DNA from 3 places in the Cellulosimicrobium sp. NPDC030954 genome. Region 2 is predicted to be linked to each of the others. Evidence: predicted binding sites of a transcription regulator. Region 2 holds the regulator's gene; each other region holds the start of a gene.

Region 1 (4,452 bases), on a different contig from region 2:
CGGAAGACCGGCAGGTAGCGCTTGACCCGCCCCAGGAGCTCGTCCGCCGTGACGGGCCGACCGTCCTTCATGGCGAACGTGTCGGGGTTGTGGCAGTACAGGCACCGCAGCGGGCACCCGTTGAGGAACACCGTGAGCCGGGTCCCCGGGCCGTCCACGGCGGTGACGAGCTCCCAGGAGTGGACCGAGCCGAGCTCGCCTGCGCGCATCGCCGCGAGCTTGTCGGCCCGGTCCACGTCCGCGACCGTCAGCCCGTCCAGGCCCGCGCCCGCCCGGCGGGCGTGGCCCACGGGCGTGCCCGACGCGGCGGGCTCGACCGCGGAGGTCGGGGCACCCGGGACGTCGAGGCGCGTGGCGTCGTCGGGCAGGGTGCCCCCGGCGACGCCGCACCCGCGCGACGGGCGGACGGCGGGGCCGGGAAGGGTGACGGTCATGGCGGGCTCCTCAGCGCTCGTCAGAGCGCGCCGTGGAAGGTGCGCGAGAGCACGTCGAGCTGCTGCTCGCGCGTGAGGCGGACGAAGTTCACCGCGTACCCGGACACGCGGATCGTCAGCTGCGGGTAGTTCTCCGGGTGGTCCATGGCGTCCAGGAGCGTCTCGCGGTTCAGCACGTTGACGTTCATGTGGTACCCCTCGGACCCGATGTAGGCGTCCAGGAGGCCGGCGAGGTTGGTGACCTGCTCCTCCTTGGTGCGCCCGAGGCCGCTCGGCACGACCGTGTTGGTCAGCGAGATGCCGTCCTGCGCCTCGTCGTACGGCAGCTTGGCCACCGAGAGCGCCGAGGCGAGCATGCCGTGGGTGTCGCGCCCGTTCATCGGGTTGGCGCCCGGGGCGAACGGCTCGCCGGCGCGGCGGCCGTCGGGCGTGTTGCCCGTCGCCTTGCCGTACACGACGTTCGACGTGATCGTCAGGACCGACTGCGTCGGCACCGCGTCGCGGTAGGTCGGGTGCGTGCGCACCTTCGCCATGAACCGCTCGACGAGGTCGACGGCGATCGCGTCGGCCCGGTCGTCGTCGTTGCCGTACGTGGGGAACTCGCCCTCGGTCACGTAGTCGACGACGAGGCCGCGCTCGTCGCGCACGACGGAGACCTTCGCGTGCTTGATCGCCGAGAGCGAGTCCGCCGCGACGGACAGGCCCGCGATGCCGCACGCCATGGTCCGCAGCACGTCCTTGTCGTGCAGCGCCATCTCGATGCGCTCGTACGCGTACTTGTCGTGCGACCAGTGGATGCAGTTGAGCGCCTCGACGTAGGTCTCGGCGAGCCAGTCCATGGTCGCGTCGAACTTCGCCATGACGTCGTCGAAGTCGAGCACGTCGCCCTCGACGGGCGCCGCCACGGGCGAGACCTGCTTGCCGGAGATCTCGTCGCGGCCGCCGTTGATCGCGTAGAGCAGCGTCTTGGCGAGGTTCACGCGAGCACCGAAGAACTGCATCTGCTTGCCGACCCGCATCGGGGACACGCAGCACGCGATCGCCGCGTCGTCGCCCCAGTGCTGGCGGATGAGCTCGTCCGACTCGTACTGCACGGCCGAGGTGTCGATCGAGACCTGCGCGCAGTAGTCCTTGAAGCCCTGCGGCAGCTCCGGGCTCCAGAAGACCGTCATGTTCGGCTCGGGGGCCGGGCCGAGGTTGTAGAGGGTCTGGAGGAAGCGGAACGAGTTCTTGGTGACGAGCGGGCGCCCGTCCTCGCCCATGCCGCCGATGGTCTCGGTGACCCACGTCGGGTCGCCGGAGAACAGGGCGTCGTACTCGGGGGTGCGCAGGAACCGCACGATGCGCAGCTTGATGACGAAGTCGTCGATGATCTCCTGCGCCTCGGACTCCGTGATGCGGCCGGCCTCGAGGTCGCGGTCGATGAACACGTCGAGGAAGGTCGACGTGCGGCCGAGCGACATCGCGGCGCCGTTCTGCTCCTTCACCGCGGCGAGGTAGGCGAAGTAGAGCCACTGCACTGCCTCGCGGGCGGTGGTCGCCGGGCCCGAGATGTCGTAGCCGTACTCGGCGGCCATCTCCTTGAGCTCGCCGAGCGCGCGGATCTGCTCGGCGTGCTCCTCGCGCTCGCGCACGACCTGCTCGCTGAACGGCTGCGCGTCGAGGCCGAGCTTGTCGAGCTTCTTCGCGGCGATCAGCGCGTCGACCCCGTAGAGCGCGACGCGGCGGTAGTCGCCGATGATCCGGCCGCGGCCGTAGGCGTCGGGCAGGCCGGTGATGATGTGCGAGCTGCGGGCCGCGCGCACGTTCGGCGGGTAGACGTCGAACACGCCCTGGTTGTGGGTCTTGCGGTACTCGGTGAAGACCTTCTTCAGGGTCTCGTCGACCTCGTAGCCGTAGGTCTGCAGCGCGCCCTCGACCATGCGCCAGCCGCCGTTCGGCATGATCGCGCGCTTGAGCGGGGCATCGGTCTGCAGGCCGACGATCACCTCGTGCGCCTTGTCGATGTAGCCGGGCGCGTGCGCCGTGATCCCCGCGGGCGTGTGGGGGTCGACGTCGTAGATCCCCATCTCGCGCTCCTCGGGGAACATCGCGGACAGCGTGTCCCAGATCCCCGTCGTGCGCTCCGTGGGCCCGGCGAGGAACGACGCGTCGCCCGTGTACGGGCGGTAGTTGCGCTGGATGAAGTCGCGCACGTCGACCGTGTCGCGCCACGGGCCGTCGGTGAAGCCCTCCCACGCGGGGACGTGCGCGGTGTCGTGCTGCGCGTCGACGCCGCCCTCCACCGCACGGCCGCCGCTCGTCGTGCCGGGTGCCTCGGAAACGCTGGTCATCTGGACCTCCCTCGTGCCTGACGCGCGGGTCCGCGCGCCGGCCGGACCCGCCGGTCTCCCCGGCCTCGGGTGGAGGCCCTCGTGGGAGGTCCGACGGGCTCCTTCGCCACCTCCAGGCTAGGTTCACGCGGCGTCGCGCGGAGGGGTTTCGGGCCGTCCGGGGACCTAGGTCCCGAGCCGGGCGGGACCCCGCGGGAACCGCGGGATCTCGCCGTTTCCTCACCGCTTACACCCCGTCGCGACCACCTCTTGTGATGACCTTCACAAGCCCTCGGAAGCTGGCTGCGACCCCGGCAGCGCACCCCCGTGACGCACGACACGGACGCACGTCACACGCCCGCCCGACGTGGTCGCGGCTTCCGTGTGAGACTGCCCGGGTGAAGCGCACCGTAGGGGTCGAGGAAGAGTTCCTGCTCGTCGGCGACGACGGCCACCCGGTCGCCCGGGCCGCGGAGGCCCTGGAGGCGTCGGGGACCGACGAGAAGGGCGGCGGGACCGGCTCGCTCGAGTCGGAGTTCATGGAGGAGCAGCTCGAGACCGCGACCCACCCGCGGCGCGAGCTCGACGACCTCGCGACGGAGATCCGCGCGGGCCGGCAGCGCGCCCAGGAGGCCGCGGACCGCGTCGGCGCCCGGGTCGCCGCGCTCTCCACCTCGCCCCTGCCCTTCGAGGGCACCACCGTCTCGCGCCTGCGCTACCTCGAGGCCCGCGCCGCGTTCGGGCTCACGGCGCGCGAGCAGCTCACGAGCGGGTGCCACGTGCACGTCGCCGTCGCGGACGACACCGAGGGGGTCGCCGTCCTCGACCGCATCGGGCCGTGGCTCTCCACGCTCCTCGCGCTGAGCACCAACTCCCCGTTCTGGCAGGGCCAGGACAGCGGGTACGCCAGCTTCCGGTCCCAGGTCTGGTCCCGCTGGCCGACGTCGGGGCCCACCCGGGCGTTCGGCTCGCCCGAGGCGTACCGCGACGCGGTCGACACCCTCGTCGCGACCGGCACGATCCTCGACGAGAACATGGTCTACTTCGACGCCCGGCTGTCGTCGCGCTACCCGACGGTCGAGATCCGCGTCGCCGACGTGTGCCTCGACCCCGACACGGCGACGCTCCTCGCGGCCCTCAGCCGCGGCCTCGTCGAGACGGCGGCGCGCGAGGCCGCGGACGGCGTCGCGGCACCGGAGCTCCGCCCCGAGATCCTGCGGACCGCCTCGTGGCGCGCCGGGCGCTCGGGCCTCGAGGAGGACCTGGTCTCGCCGCTCACGTGGCGCCCCGCCCCGGCGCACGACGTCGTTGGGCTGCTCGTCGCGCACGTGCGGGACGCGCTCGTCGACGCGGGCGACCTCGACGCCGTGACGGAGCTCCTCGGACGCCTCTGGTCCGGCGGGAACGGCGCGCAGCGCCAGCGCGCGTGGCACGCAGCGTCCGGCGGGGATCTGCGCGCCGTCGTCGAGCAGGCCGTGGAGGTCACGCACTCCTGACGCCCCGGCCGCCGGCGCGCCGCTGACAGGACGCGCTGCGCGCTACGGCGCGGTGAGGGCCGCCTCGCGGGCGCGGGCGACGACGTCGTGCACGGTCGGTCCCAGGACGTCCGGCCGCGGGCCGTCCGCCCACGCGCGCCCGTGGGAGACCCAGCCGGTGCGGGTGCCGGCGGCCCGGCCCGCGGCGACGTCGGCGTGCGCCGCGTCCCC
Region 2 (4,452 bases):
ACCATGAACCGGCGGACGGCGGCCACGTGCGCGGGCGCCGACGCCACGAGGACGCGGTAGCCCTCGGTCGTCATCTCGCAGTTGACCCCGCGGCGGTCGCCCGTGCTCGCCGAGCGCCGGACCAGGCCGCGCGCCTCCATGCGCGCCACGGTGTGGGTCACGCGGCTGCGGGACCGGGCGAGCCCGTCGGCGAGGGCGGACATCCGCAGCGTGTGGTCCGGGCTCTCCGAGAGCCGCACCAGCAGCTCGTACTCGTTGAGCGACACGTCCGACCGCTCCTCGTGGTCGCGCCCCAGCGACTCGATGAAGCGCACGGTCCCGTCGAGGTAGGCGCGCCACAGGCGCTGCTGCTCGGCGTCGAGCCAGCGCGGCTCCTCGCTCGCGCCCGCGGTGGTCCCGCGGGCGGTCGTCGTCAGCTGGTGGTCGACGTCGTTACTGGTCATGGGTCCTCGGGCGCTGGCGGACGGGGGCGGGTTCAGGGGTGGAACCTCGCCGAACATTGTTCCACCTCACCGGGAATAGACGGATCACCCCCTGCGGTTGATACGCTCGTACGAAGTTGAACCTTCAACCAAGTTCGGTCCCCCGGGACCCTCGACCCCTTCAGGAGCACCCATGGCCACGCCGCTGCCCGCCGGGCTCAACGCTGGTACCTACGCCCTCGACTCGTCCCACTCGCAGGCGGCCTTCACGGTCCGCCACGCCGGCATCTCCAAGGTGCGCGGCACGCTCGCCATCACGGCCGGCACCATCACCGTGGGCGACGACCTCGAGTCGACCTCCGTGACCGCCGAGCTCGACGCCGCGTCCGTGAGCACGGGCGACGCGAACCGCGACAACCACCTGCGCAGCGCGGACTTCTGGGACGCCGAGAACAAGCCGACGTGGACCTTCGCGTCGACCAGCATCTCCGGCGACGGCGACGACTTCGTCGTGGCGGGCGACCTGACCATCAACGGCGTCACCAAGCCGGTCGAGCTCGAGACCGAGTTCGCGGGCACCGCGACCGACCCGTTCGGCAACGCGCGCGCCGGGTTCGAGGCGACCACGGAGATCTCCCGCAAGGAGTTCGGCCTGACCTGGAACGCGGCGCTCGAGACCGGCGGCGTGCTCGTGGGCGACAAGATCAAGATCGCCCTCGACGTCTCGGCCATCAAGCAGGCCTGACGACCGACTCCCGGGACCCCCTTCCCGGGGCCCCCTTCCTCGGGACCCTTCCCGGAGCACTGCACCCACCGGCAGGGGTGCCGCCCCGAGGGGCCGCGTGCGCGAGCACGCGGCCCCTCGTCGTTCAGCGGTCCTGGGCCTCGGCGAGCGCGCGAGCCTGGGAGTGGAACGCGAGGATCTGCAGCTCGCTGCCGACGTCCACGCCGCGCACGTCGACGTCCGCGGGCACCTGGAGCGCGCGCGGCGCGAAGTTGAGGATCTCCCGCACGCCCGCCGCGACGACCCGGTCCGCGACGGACTGCGCGTGCGCCGCCGGCGTCGCGAGGACCACGATCGACACCTTCTCCCGCGCCACGACCTCCTCCAGCGCGTCGACGTGCTCGACGACGAGGCCCGCGGCCCGCGTGCCCACGACCTCCGGCGACGCGTCGAGGAGCGCCGCGACGTGGAAGCCCCGCTGCTCGTACCCCGAGTAGTTCGCGAGCGCGTGCCCCAGGTTGCCGATCCCGACGATCGCGATGCGGTGCTCGTCCACGAGCCCCAGCGCCTCGGTGATGTACTGCGCGAGCGAGTCGACGTCGTAGCCCACGCCGCGCGTGCCGAACGAGCCCAGGAACGACAGGTCCTTGCGGAGCTGCGCCGGACCGACGCCGGAGAGCTCGGCGAGCTCGACCGACGACGTCGTCGCGACGCCCCGCGCCACCAGGTCGCGCAGCGCCCGCAGGTAGGACGGGAGCCGCGCCACCGTCGCGCTCGGGATACCCGGCGCCGTCACCTCACCGACTACCTGCTCAGCCACCCGTCACCCCGTCGTCCTGGGACCGTCCTCGTCGACGGTCGCGCTCCACCGGGAGGAATCATCCCAGGTCCGCGCGCGCCGTCGAAATCCGACCCACCGCGCGCGCGAGCCGGCGGGCGTCCACCCGCCAGAACCCCTGCTGGACGCCGCCGACCGTCACGACCGGCACGTACTCGCCGTACTGCTCGCGCAGCGCCGGGTCCGCGCCCGGCGCGTCCACGTCCACCTCCGCCCACGCGACCCCCGCCTCGGCGCACACCGCCTCGACGACGGCCCGCGCGTCGTCGCACAGGTGGCACCCGGCGCGGCCGTAGAGGAGGACGGGAGGGGTCGGCGCGTCGGAGGTGCTCACGCCTCCCAGGGTACGAGGACGCGGCCCCGGGCCGGGCGGGAGACCCCCTAGAGTGGGGACATGGCGACGTCTTCCGGTCCGGGCCCCGTCCCGACCCCCGGGTCGACCGCCCCCGAGGACGCGCCCGACGCCGGCCGCACGCCATCGGCCCCCGCGCACCGCACCGCCGCGTTCTTCGACGTGGACAACACGATCATCCGCGGCGCGTCGTCGTTCCACCTCGCCCGCGCCCTGTACCAGCGGCAGTTCTTCTCGACGCTCGACATCGTGCGCTTCGCCGTGCACCAGGCGCGCTACCTCCTGTTCGGCGAGAACAAGCAGCAGATCGACCGCATCCGGTCGCGCGCGCTCGCCCTCATCGCGGGTCGCTCCGTCGCGGAGGTCACCGCGATCGGCGAGGAGGTCTACGACACCGTCCTCTCGCTGCGCATCTACCCCGGCACGCGTCGCCTGCTCGACGAGCACCTCGCCGCGGGCCACCAGGTGTGGCTCGTCTCCGCGACCCCGGTCGAGATCGGCGAGCTCATCGCCCGCCGCCTCGGCACGACCGGCGCCCTCGGCACCGTCGCGGAGCACGAGGAGGGCTTCTACACCGGCCGCCTCGTGGGCGACATGATGCACGGCCGCGCCAAGGCCGCCGGGGTGCGCGCCCTCGCCGAGCGCGAGGACATCGACCTCGACGCGTCCTACGCCTACGGCGACTCGCTCAACGACGTCACGATGATGGAGACGGTCGGCCACCCCTGCCCCATCAACCCCGACGCGCGGCTGCGCAGGCACGCGCAGGACGTCGGCTGGCCCATCCGCGAGTTCCGCGGCCGACGCCGCCGCGTCGCCCGCAGCAGCGTCCGCACCGCGAGCTGGGCCGGGGCCGCCTGGGCCGCCGCGCTCGTCCTGCGCTCCGTCCGCCGCGCCGTCGACCGCCGCATCGCCCGCCTCTGACCACCCGCTCCCCCCGAGCCGGCACCCTCGCCCCGCCAGGGTGGACCCTCGTCACGCGAGGTAGAGCCCTGGTCCGCAGAGGTAGAGCCCTGGTCACGCGAGGTAGAGCCCTGGTCGCGTGACCGTCGGAGACGCGTCGAGCCCGGTCCCTCGGGAGGGGCCGGGCTCGACGACGGGTCGGCGCGTCAGGACGCGCGCGACGTCACTTCTTGTTGCGACGCTGGTGACGCGTCTTGCGAAGCAGCTTGCGGTGCTTCTTCTTGGCCATGCGCTTGCGGCGCTTCTTGATGACGGAGCCCATACGGTCCTCGCAATGCTCGAGCGGCGTGTCGGTCGGCGACCGGTCGACCGGCCGCGTGTGGTCCACGGTTGATCGGGGCGCCCCGGCGACCACGAGGGCGCCGCGAGCCGACCAACACGAGAGAAATCCGCCCCCTAGACTACCTGCTCGCGCTCGTGCCCCGGTACGCCGCGCGCCGCGCGGGCTCGCACGACGCCACCGCCACCGGGGCGGGGCGACCGCGTCAGTCGAAGTGCGGGTCGAGGCCGAGCAGCGGGAAGACGGCGCGGCGCGTGGCCGCGACGGCGCGATCGACGTCGTCGTCCGGGTCGTAGCCGCTGCTCCAGCGCCGCACGTCGACGGGCGGACCGAAGGCGAGCGGAGCGTCGAACCCGGCGACCTCGGCGACACGGGCGCGCCACTCCTCGGGGAGCGGCTCGCCCGCCGTCACCGGCCGGTGCACGACCTCCCCCACGACCGCCGTCCACACGAGCGGCACGACGCGCGCGATCGCGTACCCGCCGCCGCCGAGCGCGAGCCAGCGGCCGCCGGTGAGCTCGTGCGCGAGGTCGTGCACCTGGGCGAGCGCCGTCCGCTGGGCGTCCACGGAGACGTCGAGGTCGGAGAGCGGGTCCTCGCCGTGCGCGTCGCACCCGTGCTGGGTGACGAGGACCTCGGGCCGGAACGCCCGCAGCACCGGCGGCACGACGGCGTCGACCGCCCGCAGCCAGCGCGCGCCGTCCGTGCGGCGCGGGAGCCCGACGTTGACCGCCGTGCCCTCGGCGCCCGCGCCCCCGACGTCGGTCGGGTGCCCCGTGCCGGGGAAGAGCGTCGTCCCGCTCTGGTGGACGGACACGGTGAGGACGCGCGGGTCGTCCCAGAACGCCTCCTCCACGCCGTCGCCGTGGTGGG
Region 3 (4,452 bases), on a different contig from region 2:
TCGCGCATGTCCTCCAGGACCGGCATCCGCGGGTTCGCGGGGGCGCACTGGTCCTCGAACGACCGCAGCGCGAGGTCGTCGAGGCGGCTCAGGAACGCCGTCTCGTCGACGCCCTGCGCCGCGAACGTCGGCTCGATGCCGACCTTGGCGCGCAGCTCCTCGACCGCCCTCGCGTACGACTCGACGCCCTCCTCCGGGGTGGAGGCCGGCAGCCCGAGGTGCTTCGCGATCTCCTGGAACCGCTCCGGGGCCACGTAGCGCTCGTACTTGGGCCAGCTCGTGAGCTTCGTGGGCACCTGGCCGTTGTAGCGGATCACGTGCGGCAGGAGCACCGCGTTGGTGCGCCCGTGCACGAGGTGGAAGGTCGAGCCCACGGTGTGCGCCATGGCGTGCACGATGCCGAGCATCGCCGAGCCGAACGCCATGCCCGCGATGGTCGCCGCGTTGTGCATCTTCTCGCGGGCCTTCGGGGCCGCCGCGCCCTGCGTGACCGAGTCCTCGATGTGCTCGAAGACCATCTTGATCGCCTGCAGGCACAGCCCGTCGGTGAAGTCGTTCGCGTAGACGGAGACGAACGCCTCGGTCGCGTGCGTGAGGGCGTCGAAGCCCGAGTCGGCCGCGAGCTTCGCGGGCATGGTGTCCGTGAGCACGGGGTCGACGATGGCGACGGTCGGGGTGAGCGCGTAGTCCGCGAGCGGGTACTTGAAGCCCGTCTCCGGGTCGGTGATGACCGCGAACGGCGTCACCTCCGCGCCGGTGCCCGACGACGTCGGGATGCACACGAGCTTCGCCCTGCCCCCGAGCTCCGGGAACTTGTAGGCGCGCTTGCGCACGTCGAAGAACTTCTCCCGCATGTCGGAGAACTCGATCTCCGGGTGCTCGTACCGCAGCCACATGACCTTGGCGGCGTCCATCGGCGACCCGCCACCGATCGCGATGATCGTGTCGGGCTCGAAGTCGCGCATCGACTCGGCACCGCGGTTCACGGTGCCGACGCTCGGCTCGGGCTCGACCGCGTCGATGATCTGGATCGCGACCTTCTCCTCGCGGCGGGCGAGGACGTCGAGCACGCGGTCGACGACGCCGATGCGGCTCATGACCTTGTCGGTGACGATCGTGACGCGGTGCACGTCGCGCATCTGCGCGAGGTACTGGATCGAGTTCGGCTCGAAGTACGTCTTGGCAGGCACCTTGAACCACTGCATGTTGTTGTTGCGCCGCCCGATCCGCTTGACGTTGATGAGGTTGACCGCCGACACGTTGTTCGACACCGAGTTCGCGCCGTAGCTGCCGCACCCGAGCGTGAGCGACGGGAGCAGCGCGTTGTAGATGTCGCCGATGCCGCCGAGCGACGTCGGGCTGTTCCACAGCACGCGCACGGCCTTGACCCGCGCGCCGTAGCGCTCGACGAGCTCCTGGTCCGCCGTGTGGATCGCCGCCGAGTGGCCGAGGCCGTCGAGCTCGACCATGCGCTCCGCGAGGCGGACGCCGTGCTCGGTGTCGCGCGCACGCAGCACCGCGAGGACCGGGGTGAGCTTCTCGCGGCTCAGCGGCTCCTGCGGGCCCACGTCGTCGATCTCCGCGAGGATGATCGACGTGTCGTCGGGGACCTCGAACCCGGCCTCGCGCGCGATCCACACCGGCGACTTGCCCACGACCTTCGGGTTCAGCTTCGCGCCGGCGCAGTTCGTGCCGCTCGCCTCGACGCCGAAGATGAGGCGCTCGAGCATCGCCTTCTCGGCGGGCGTCGCGCGGTAGGCGTGCAGGCGGGCCAGCTCGCGCATCGCGTCGTCGTAGATCACGTCGTCGAGGATGAGCGCCTGCTCCGACGCGCAGACCATGCCGTTGTCGAACGCCTTCGACATGACCACGTCGTTGATCGCGCGGCCGAGGTCGGCGCTCTTCTCGACGTAGGCGGGGACGTTGCCCGCGCCGACGCCGAGCGCCGGCTTGCCGGCCGAGTAGGCCGCGCGGACCATGCCGTTGCCGCCCGTCGCGAGGATGAGCGCGACGCCCGGGTGGTGCATGAGCGTGTTGGTCGCCTCGATCGAGGGGTGCTCGACCCACTGGATGCAGTCGTCGGGCGCGCCGGCGGCCACCGCGGCGTCGCGCACGATCCGGGCCGCCTCGACCGACGAGCGCTGCGCGCTCGGGTGGAAGGCGAACACGACGGGGTTGCGCGTCTTGAGCGCGATGAGCGACTTGAAGATCGTGGTCGACGTCGGGTTGGTCACCGGCGTCACGGCGCACACCACGCCGACCGGCTCGGCGATCTCGACGACGCCCGTCAGCTCGTCGCGGCCGATGATGCCGACCGTCTTGAGGTTCGCCATCGAGTTGGGCACGTGCTCGCACGCGAAGATGTTCTTCGTCGCCTTGTCCTCGAACACGCCGCGCCCGGTCTCGGCGACGGCCAGCTGCGCGAGGTGACCGTGCTGGTGCAGGCCCGCGACCGACGCCTTGAGGACGATCCGGTCGACGTCCTCCTGCGTGAGGCTCATGTACTGGTCGAGCGCCTTGCGGGCGCGCTCGACGAGGACGTCGATCTCGTGCGTGGTGCGCGTGTCCTCGGTGCGGGTCTCGACCTTCGTGCCGGCGCTCTTCGCGCTCATGCGTCCCCTCCGGTGCCCGGTCGGGCCGGGCGTCGGGCCGCGGGTGCTGCCGGGGCCGGATTGCCCCGGCTCCTTCAGCGGTCTCTCTACTTGTGAATGTTTTCACAAGCCGCGCAGCCGAGCAAGGTCCAGAACGTGTTCGAGGCCCAAGGTCCCGGCCCGCTCGTGACCTCCGCACCACCGCGCCCGCCGCCGTAGGGTGGGGGACCATGACCGCCGAGCAGACGACGAGCCCTGCGCCCGCGCCCCAGAACACCGCCGAGACCGTGCTCCCCGCCGACGGCGCGCCCCACGACCCGTACCTCTGGCTCGAGGACGTCGAGGGGGACGAGGCCCTGACGTGGGTCCGCGCACGCAACGCCGAGGTCGCCGACACGCTCGAGGTCGCCGAGGAGTTCACCGCGACCGAGCGCGCGATCCGCGAGGTGCTCGACTCCGACGCCAAGATCCCCGAGGTCTCCAAGATCGGCGACCGCTACTACAACTTCTGGCGCGACGCGCAGCACGAGCGCGGCCTCTGGCGCCGCACGACGCTCGAGTCCTACCGCTCGGACGACCCGGAGTGGGAGACCGTGCTCGACCTCGACGCGCTCGCCGCGGCGGAGGGCGAGTCGTGGGTCTGGCACGGCGCGAGCGTCCTGCGCCCGACGCCGGGGCAGCTCGCCGCGGGCGAGCCCTGGCGCCACGCGCTCGTCGAGCTCTCCCCCGGCGGCTCCGACGCCGACGTCACGCGCGAGTTCGACCTCGTCGAGAAGCGGTTCGTCGCCCCCGGCGACGGCGGGTTCTTCCGCGCCGAGGCCAAGGGCTCGCTCGGCTGGGTCGACGCCGACACCGTCTACGTGTTCACCGACTTCGGCGAGGGCACGCTCACGCCGTCCGGGTACCCGCGCGTGGTCAAGCGCTGGACGCGCGGCACCCCGCTCGAGGACGCGGTGACCGTCTACGAGGGCACCGACGAGGACATGTACATCTCCGCCTGGCGGTCGCACACGCCCGGGTTCGAGCGCGACTTCGTGCACCGCTCCAAGGCGTTCTACGCCGACGAGCTCTACCTCGCCGAGCGCACCGGCACGCCCGAGCAGCGCCTGACGAAGATCGACGTGCCCGACTCCGCCGAGGTCGGCGTGCGGCGCGAGTGGATGCTCGTCGAGCTGCGCGACGACTGGACGGTCGGCGGCGCGACGTACCGCGCGGGCTCGCTGCTCGTCGCCCGGTTCGACGACTTCCTCGCGGGCGACCGCGGCTTCACCGTGCTGTTCGAGCCCACGGCGACGACGTCGCTCGCCGGCGCGACGTGGACGCGCCACCACCTGGTGGTCAACGTGCTCGACGACGTGAAGAACCGCCTGCACGTGCTCACGCCGCCGGACGCCGCCGCTCCCGAGGGTGCCGGGACCGCCGTCGGGCAGGAGACCGCCGACGCGCCGTGGGTGCGCTCCGAGATCCCCGGCCTGCCGGAGCTCGGCACGGTCGCCGTCGGGGCCGTCGACCCCGTCGACACCGACGACCTGTGGCTCGTCACGACCGACTACCTCACGCCCACGACGCTCTCGCTCCTGTCGCTCGGCGAGCGGCCGGGCGACGCGGGTGCACCGGAGGTCGTCAAGTCCAACCCCGCGTTCTTCGACGCCGACGGCATGACCGTCGCCCAGCACTTCGCCACGTCCGACGACGGCACGCGCGTGCCGTACTTCGTCGTCGGACGCGCGGACCTCGTCGCGGGCGCGGGCGACGGCGGCACGGGAACCGCGCCGACGCTGCTGTACGGGTACGGCGGCTTCGAGATCTCGCTCACGCCCGCGTACTCCGGCGCGCTCGGCCGCGCCTGGCTCGCGCGGGG

Evidence for each region. Region 2 encodes Rex, which represses fermentation and respiration genes when NADH is low (regulators of the CRP and FNR family bind a similar motif). Its sites were predicted from a motif close to CTTGTGAANNNNTTCACAAG; they were not measured.
Region 1: pflB (formate C-acetyltransferase) is a predicted target of Rex. The motif match lies at 3,016-3,035, and genes of this name have one in related genera.
Region 3: adhE (bifunctional acetaldehyde-CoA/alcohol dehydrogenase) is a predicted target of Rex. The motif match lies at 2,702-2,721, and genes of this name have one in related genera.

Annotation. Positions count from the first base shown of each region.
Region 1 covers NZ_JBVIFN010000015.1:41,635-46,086, reverse strand. The annotation lists gene pflA (pyruvate formate-lyase-activating protein) at 1-434, opposite strand, end outside; gene pflB (formate C-acetyltransferase) at 455-2,767, opposite strand; gene ACZ402_RS19245 (carboxylate-amine ligase) at 3,145-4,242, shown strand; gene ACZ402_RS19240 (HAD family hydrolase) at 4,285-4,452, opposite strand, start outside.
Region 2 covers NZ_JBVIFN010000001.1:649,610-654,061, reverse strand. The annotation lists gene ACZ402_RS02675 (MarR family winged helix-turn-helix transcriptional regulator) at 1-443, opposite strand, end outside; gene ACZ402_RS02670 (YceI family protein) at 616-1,167, shown strand; gene ACZ402_RS02665 (redox-sensing transcriptional repressor Rex) at 1,292-1,966, opposite strand; gene ACZ402_RS02660 (glutaredoxin family protein) at 2,025-2,318, opposite strand; gene ACZ402_RS02655 (HAD family hydrolase) at 2,379-3,260, shown strand; gene ACZ402_RS02650 (30S ribosomal protein bS22) at 3,463-3,561, opposite strand; gene ACZ402_RS02645 (acetoin utilization protein AcuC) at 3,785-4,452, opposite strand, start outside.
Region 3 covers NZ_JBVIFN010000013.1:33,433-37,884, reverse strand. The annotation lists gene adhE (bifunctional acetaldehyde-CoA/alcohol dehydrogenase) at 1-2,612, opposite strand, end outside; gene ACZ402_RS18495 (prolyl oligopeptidase family serine peptidase) at 2,822-4,452, shown strand, end outside.